2 regions of the Phyllobacterium sp. T2-21 genome follow, and region 1 is predicted to be linked to the other one. Evidence: riboswitches for the same ligand, from Rfam matches in the RefSeq annotation. Region 1 holds a riboswitch; the other holds the start of a gene.

Region 1 (3,812 bases):
CACTGACGGCGTCCCGGTGTTCGGGCATGTCACGCATATACACAAGCACAGCCTTCGTCGCAGCAAGATAGGCGTGCGAACAGGCATTGAACGGGCTTTGCTCGTCCGCAATGCTGCCGGGGACAATACCCCAGAGACAATAGCTGTATTGGATATTGGTGTAGTTCAACAGCCGCCGGAATTTCTCATCGGTGCGGGTCATGCGGGCCGCCAGATCGAGGATCGGCTTGCGGTAGTCGGCGATAACCGCCATTTCACCATGGGACAGGCTTGGAATGGAAATGCCCGACGTATCGGTACCGGCGCTGCTGCGGTGCGCCCATCCGCTTTCGGTTTGCAGCATGAACAGGCATACGACCAGAGCCAGAAGCCAGCCTGCCGGGCATCCCATGGGGATATCGAAGCGTTGCGGTCTCATGACAATCCCATCGGCAGCGGAAGCCTGAACGCCCGCGGGCGTTCAGGAATGGCGCGACTGCGCTCAGCGTGCCGCATGCAGGCGATAGCGCGGACGATGTCCGGCCAGAACCCGTTCAGCCAAAGCGCCGAAGAGCAGACCAAGCGTTGTCCAGACGATCACATGGATGCCCAGCGATGCGACGCGGAAATTCCAGAGAACGGTCGGTGAGAACTGTTCGGGAACTTCATTGATGGCGGGAAGCGCGTATTGCACCAGCGCAATGAACACGACATAGGCGGCACCGGCCATCAATGTCGCGTTCCATGCGCCGTGCTGGGCATAAAGGCGCTTTGCCAGACCCACAGCCGCCGCAAGGGCACCGAGCGAAACCACCAGCATGACGAAGAACAGTTCCGTTCTGGCCCCGATGGTATCCGGGCTGCCAACCGCAGGCGGATTCATCGGGTACTTGATGCAGGGAACGAGAACAATTGCCACAAAACCCGCGAGCGCCAGCAGGGCCGCCGTGCTGCGCGGGCTGAGGGAACTGACCCGGCCATGCACAAAGGCAAAAACCAGGGAGAACAATCCGCCAAGCGCGGCACTGTAGACCACAATGCCGGTAAACAGGCCGATGCCGGCCTGTGTCGCCCGCGTGACAAGCTCCGGTTCAGCCGCTGCGCCGGCCGCCTGGCTCATCTTTTCCTCGAAGGCAATGGCATGATCAACCTGCGGTTCGCCGAACACCCGGGCAAACCCGAACGCCAATAACCCGGCGATGACCCCTGCGATCATACCGCGGATCAAAAGATCTCTTGTCATTGTTTTGTTTCCTCAGTGGCAGGGAAAACCGAGGAGATGGCGGCCGTCATGGACGAATTCGTGCACATACATGCCCGAGAAGAGCGACATCGCACCTTCTTCCGCACCAATGAAATAGATTGCGAGCAGCATGATCAGCCCGCCGAAAATGGCCCAGGGCAAGACTTCGCCAAGAGGAATGGGCGTGACGCCTGCTGACGGCGTAAGAGCGATATCGGACATGAATTTTCTCCCAGAATGACGCGTTCACTAACGGAATAGATGATGTTGCGGCCAGGGTCTGGCTTTCAATCAGCGAAAAAGGACTGATTAATTACAGTGGCGCGACCGCTCCGGAATTTCACCGGCTTCCAAACTCGCAACAGCACGGTTATATCTGTGCGCGCCGCAGACTGTCAATGAACGGTCTGCGGGCTGTTTCCGGTTTTTTCTGAGGGTTTTGAGGGATATTTTGACCAGAGCCACGCGGTTGACCCTTGTTTGCCATGGCGCTACACCGGCGGTCCGCACAGGTGCTTTCCCCGCCGACGAAGCGCTTGAACCCGGGGAAGCCCAAAACCTGCAGGCCATTGCCGGGCATTTGCGCCGTGCGCACCATGTTTTGACCAGTCCGGCACGGCGCGCCCGGCAAACCGCCGATGCCCTGGGTCTGGAATCCGTTGTCGATGCGGCGTTGGCGGATATCGATTACGGGAAATGGGCGGGGAGGACGCTCGCCGCGGTCCACGAAGCCCACCCGGACGATGTAACGGACTGGATGAACAATCCCGCCTCGGCCCCGCATGGCGGCGAATCCGTCCATGATTTTCTCGTCAGGATTGCAGATTGGATGAGCGCGCATATGCATGATGGCGGTCACACAATCGTGGTGACGCACGCTTCCGTCATTCGTGCCGCTGTTCTGAGCGTCTTGCAGGCACCGGATTCCGCATTCTGGCGCATCGATGTCGAGCCGCGCAGCTGTACGGAAATGAGCAGCGACGGCCGCCGGTGGATGCTTCGCGCTGCCGCCTGCGCGCCGTCGCGCCCCACAGGGATTCTGCCATGATCCCGGCAAAAATCAGGCTTAGCTTTCGCCGCGCGGTCGCACCCTTTCTCCGGATCCGTCAAATCCGCCCGCTCACAGGAGTTCTCATGTCACGGCTCATTCGTATTTTTGCAGTCGCAGCGGTCCTTAATGCCGGCCTGTTGGGGCAGGTATTGGCGCACGCCCATCTTGAATCGGCAGTTCCGGCCGAAAACGCCATCGTGAAGGTCTCGCCCGTCGAGATCGATCTGACGTTTTCCGAGGGTTTGAATCTGAAATTCTCAGGTGCAACGATCACCGGCCCGGGCAAGGCGACCATATCGACGGGACAGGCCAAACTGTCGATCAACGACCACAAGACACTGGTCATTCCGCTGTCGGCACCCCTCGCGTCGGGGGAATATACCGTGAACTGGACCGCACTTTCCACCGACGGTCACAAGACCAAGGGCAGCTATACATTCACCGTCAAACCCTGATGGGGTTGGAGACCACGCTTGTTCTGTGCAGGTTCGTGCACAATACGTCCACGATGTTCCTGTGGGGCGCGTTTGCCTATCTCGCACTGCTTGTGCCCAAACCCCTGGCGCTGGAGATCGGGGAGCGCTTGCGTCCTGCGAGCGGGATCGCGGTCTTTCTGGCTATCGGAACGATCTTTGCCACGCTGCCGCTGCAGGCTGGAATGATCGGGCAGGGCTGGAGCGATGCCGTCGATCTCGGAACCATCCGGGACGTGCTGCTTGAGACAAGTGTCGGCCGCGGCTGGGCGATACAGGTCGCGGCGGCCCTGCTTTTGTTGCCCGCATTGGCTCTGTCGCCACGCCGCGCGTCCATCGCTCTTGCCATGGCTTCGGGACTGCTTCTGGCAAGCCTGGCATTTTCCGGCCATGCCACAATGCGGGAGGGCTGGATCGGCGCAGCCCACCGTTTCAACGATATGGTGCATGTGCTCTCGGGCGGCGCGTGGATCGGCGCGCTGATACCGGTCGTGCTGATCCTTGGCCGGTTGCGCCAGGCGGAATGGCGTGTGGCTGCGCGAACGGCGCTGATGCGGTTTTCGTCGGCCGGTCATGCGGCCGTCGCACTGGTGATCGCATCCGGCGTGGTCAATACCACGCTCGTCCTTCGACGTCTGCCGGCTGATTGGACATCCCCCTATCAGGCCTTGCTGGCGCTGAAGATCATTCTGGTTGTTGTGCTGACCGGACTGGCCCTGATCAACCGCTATGTTTTCGTTCCGCGCATGCGCACCAGCGAGGCAGGTTCCATACGCGCCATACGGCTCGGGACCCTGACGGAGATCACACTGGGCATTGTCGTGCTCGGGCTGGTTGCCTGGTTTGGCATGCTCGAACCCGTCTAGGTCGAAAAACGTGAGGGCAATGTCACATTCGATTGGGCTGTCTCGTCTTGGTGGCGCAAGACCAATTGCAGGCAATGACAGGAGACAGACACATGATCAGGAACATCTTTCTCGCAGGCGCCAGCGGCGCGGTTGGCAGGCGGCTTGCACCGCTGTTGGTGTAGGCCGGATATGTGGTGACCGGCACCACGCGAAGCGCC
Region 2 (3,812 bases), 1.0 Mb from region 1:
GTCACCAGCGGGCCGCAAAGCGTATTGGCTGCAATCGCCACTGACTTTGCCCGGTTTGTTTCCACCGAAGCGACGAATGTCCGTCACTGCAGCAATGAACGCTGCTGCATCGTGTTCTACGACACCAGCAAGAATCACACGCGCCGCTGGTGCAGCATGGAAACGTGCGGCAACCGGGCCAAAGCTGCCGGTCGCCGCGCGCGTGTTCACTGACGTCTATTGCTCGAGTCGTAGAAGCTTTGCGGCTTCGACCATGTTGACGAGGGCTGGCTTCACCTCTTCCCATTTGCGGGTTTTCAGGCCGCAATCGGGATTGACCCAAATCTGGTCGGGATCAAGATTCTTCCGGGCCTTGCGCAGCAGGCCAGCCATTTCATCCACCGGCGGGATGCGCGGCGAATGGATGTCATAGACACCCGGACCGATCTCGTTGGGATAATGGTAGGTCACGAACGCATCGAGCAGTTCCATTTTCGACCGCGATGTCTCGATGGAGATTACATCCGCATCCATGGCCGCAATGGAGTCGATGATGTCGTTGAACTCCGAATAGCACATATGCGTGTGGATTTGCGTTTCGTCCTGAACGCCTGAAGCGGACAGGCGGAAACACTCGGTAGCCCAGTCGAGATAAGCAGCCCAATCGGCCCGGCGGATGGGCAGGCCTTCGCGGATGGCCGGTTCGTCGATCTGGATGATGCGGATTCCGGCTTTTTCCAGATCGCTTACCTCATCGCGCAATGCCAGTCCGATCTGGCGGCAGACCTGATCGCGCGGAAGATCGTCGCGCACGAACGACCATTGCATCATGGTCACCGGCCCCGTCAGCATTCCCTTCATGGGCTTGTTCGTCAGCGACTGGGCGTAGGCTGCCCATTCGACCGTCATCGCCTGCGGGCGGCTGACATCGCCGAAAATGACCGGCGGGCGGACGCAGCGCGAGCCGTAGCTCTGCACCCAACCATGCCGGGTGAAGGCAAAGCCCGACAGTTGCTCGCCGAAATACTGCACCATGTCATTGCGCTCGAATTCCCCGTGCACCAGCACATCGATGCCGATTTCCTCCTGCCAGCGGATGGAATTTTCCGTTTCCTTGCGCAGCAGCGCCGCATAGGCATTGGCGGTCAGCGCCCCCTTGCCATGTTCCGCCCGCGCCTTGCGCACCCCTTCCGTCTGCGGAAAGGAACCGATGGTGGTGGTCGGAAAATCCGGCAGCCCCAGCGATTTCTGCTTTTCCCGGCGGGCGGGATAGGGGCTTTGACGCCGCGACAGTTCCGCCGTCACCGCCTGCAGGCGCCGCTTGACCGCCGCATCATGAATTTTGCTCGACGTCCTGCGGGTTTCCACTGCCGTCGCGGCCGCTGCCAGTTCATCCCGGACGCTGTCCCGGCCGGTGTTGATCGCCCTGCCAAGGATCGACAGTTCCTCAAGCTTCTGCGTGGCAAAGGCCAGCCAGCTTTTGAAGTCAGGGTCGATGTCCGTTTCAAGTTCGAGATCGACAGGCGTGTGCAGCAGCGAACAGGACGGGGCGAGAATCAGGTGATCTGTTCCCCGCTGGCTGATCACCGGTTCGATACGCCGCAGGATCGCCTCGAGATCGGCCCGCCAGACATTGCGGCCGTCGATGACGCCGAGCGACAGGACAAGTCCGGCAGGCGCTTGGGTTACGATCGTCTGGAGCTGCTGCGGTGCACGGCAGAGGTCGAGATGCACGCCGGCAACGGGCAGCCCGAGCGCCAGGTCGAGATTGTCGCCAAGCGCGCCGAAATAGGGCGTCAGCAACAGTTTCAGGCGGGGAAGGGCGCGCGCGAAGAATTCATATGCCACGCGGAATGCCGTCTGCGTGCTTTCATCGAGATCGAGCACCAGTGCGGGCTCGTCGATCTGCACCCATTCGGCGCCGTTGGCGGAAAGGCGGCGCAGAATTTCCGTATAGACCGGCAGGAGACCCGGAAGGAGTGATAGCGGGTCGAGCTGTGCGTCCTTGCTCTTGGCCAGTTTGAGGAATGTAACCGGCCCGAGAACCACCGGGCGCGTGTCAAAGCCCTGCTCCTTCGCTTCGCGGTATTCGTCGACCGGCTTGTTGGAACCGAGGGTGAATTCCTGCCCCTTTGTCAGTTCCGGCACCATGAAATGATAGTTGGTATCGAACCACTTCGTCATTTCCTGTGCCGCCACCCCGTGGTGGGTGCAGGCGCCGTGATCATGGCCGCCCTGGCTGCCGCGCGCCATGGCGAAATAGGTTTCGGGCGAAACCGGTCCGCCTTTCCATTCGTAGCTCTGGGGCACTGCGCCCAGCATGACACTGGTATCCAGCACGTGGTCATAGAGCGAGAAATCATTGCTGGGTATGTGGCCGAGGCCGAGCTTCTGCTGCAAGGCCCAGTTCTCCTCACGCAACCCGGCGGCGATATCCTGCAGGGTGACGATATGGGACTGGCCCGACCAGAATTTTTCTAGCGCGAATTTCAGTTCGCGCCGTTTGCCGATCCGCGGAAAACCCAGATTGCTTGTGGTGATAGACATAGTTCTTTACCCCGATGGTTGAGGGCAAAGGCCAGGCGCACGCGTGCAGGACATACGGGCGCCCAAGACGTCCGCTTGCAAGCGACACACCGGACACCCCGCCCGTGGACGTTATCTATCGAGGCAGGTCTCCTGGCTTGCGGGTCGGTGCTCTCGTCAGGCCTTCCCGATCCGTCCTGGGATCAGTGACACGAAATTGACGAGAACTCGCCGCTTACAGTTGCGGGGGCAGCTCCGGATTGGACCGCTGGCAGCGATCGCACCGTATTCCCTCTTAGCTCTGCGCCCGAAGGCGCAGAGAACCACGATGCGGGGTATGGTAGGCGCGTGCCCGTAGACTGTCAATAACACATAAAGACATATTTATATGGTTACATCCTAAGTTCAGTGGGCGATGGCGGGTTCGCCGACGCGGTCGTCCTTGCTGCTCTTGCGGATGGTCAGCGCCAGCAGCGCGGCGATCAGGCACAGGATGCCGGCGGTGAAGAAGGCCGGGAGGTAGCTCGCATATTCCGTACGGGCAAAACCGCCGCCATAGGCCGCCGATGCTGCGCCGAGCTGGTGACCGGCAAAGACCCAGCCGAACACCATGCCGGCCTTTTCCCGGCCGAAACGGTCCGTTGCCAGCTTGACCGTCGGCGGCACGGTGGCGATCCAGTCGAGGCCGTAGAACATGGCGAACAGCGACAGGCCGTAGATCGAAAAATTGCTGTAGGGCAGGAACAGCAGCGAAGCGCCGCGCAGGCCGTAATACCAGAACAGCAGCCAGCGATTGTCGACCCGGTCGGACAACCAGCCGGAGCCGATCGTGCCGAAGAAATCGAAGAAACCCATCATGGCAAGCACGCTGGCGGCGGTGACGGCCGCAAGCCCGTAATCACCGCAGAGCGCGACGAAGTGGGTCTGGATGAGGCCGTTGGTGCTGGCGCCGCAGATGTAGAAGGTGGCAAATAGCACCCAGAACGTGCTGGTGCGGGATATTTCCTTGAGGGTGGCCAGCGGCAGGATGATGAGCGACAGCAGGCCGCCGTTAATCGGTGCGGTCTTGGCCACGTCCTTCTCGCCATAGGCGGGTAGGCCGACATCGGACGGGCGGTCCCGCATCAGCAGGAAGACGGCGGCTGCTGCGACGGCGAGCAGGGCGCAGACCATCATGGTCGCCGCGCGCCAGCCGTAGTTTTCACTGATGGAGGCCATGAGCGGCATGAAAGCCAGCTGCCCGGTGGCCGAGCTTGCGGTCAGCATGCCCAGCACCAGCCCGCGCCGGTCGGTGAACCAGCGGGTGG

The links. A riboswitch is a leader RNA that binds a small molecule or an ion and turns the genes downstream of it on or off. The one in region 1 is predicted to bind cobalamin.
Region 2: another riboswitch for cobalamin. It lies ahead of metE (5-methyltetrahydropteroyltriglutamate--homocysteine S-methyltransferase); the one in region 1 lies ahead of ACZ5FP_RS11710 (CbtB domain-containing protein).

Annotation. Positions count from the first base shown of each region.
Region 1 is NZ_AP027912.1:2,336,424-2,340,235, forward strand. Features, by position in the region: gene ACZ5FP_RS11700 (hypothetical protein) at 1-418, opposite strand, end outside; gene ACZ5FP_RS11705 (CbtA family protein) at 482-1,222, opposite strand; gene ACZ5FP_RS11710 (CbtB domain-containing protein) at 1,235-1,444, opposite strand; cobalamin riboswitch at 1,477-1,627, opposite strand; gene ACZ5FP_RS11715 (histidine phosphatase family protein) at 1,674-2,270, shown strand; gene copC (copper homeostasis periplasmic binding protein CopC) at 2,357-2,728, shown strand; gene copD (copper homeostasis membrane protein CopD) at 2,728-3,612, shown strand; gene ACZ5FP_RS11730 (NAD-dependent epimerase/dehydratase family protein) at 3,789-3,812, shown strand, end outside.
Region 2 is NZ_AP027912.1:3,354,318-3,358,129, reverse strand. Features, by position in the region: gene ACZ5FP_RS16665 (CGNR zinc finger domain-containing protein) at 1-213, shown strand, start outside; gene metE (5-methyltetrahydropteroyltriglutamate--homocysteine S-methyltransferase) at 217-2,526, opposite strand; cobalamin riboswitch at 2,632-2,848, opposite strand; gene ACZ5FP_RS16655 (MFS transporter) at 2,911-3,812, opposite strand, start outside.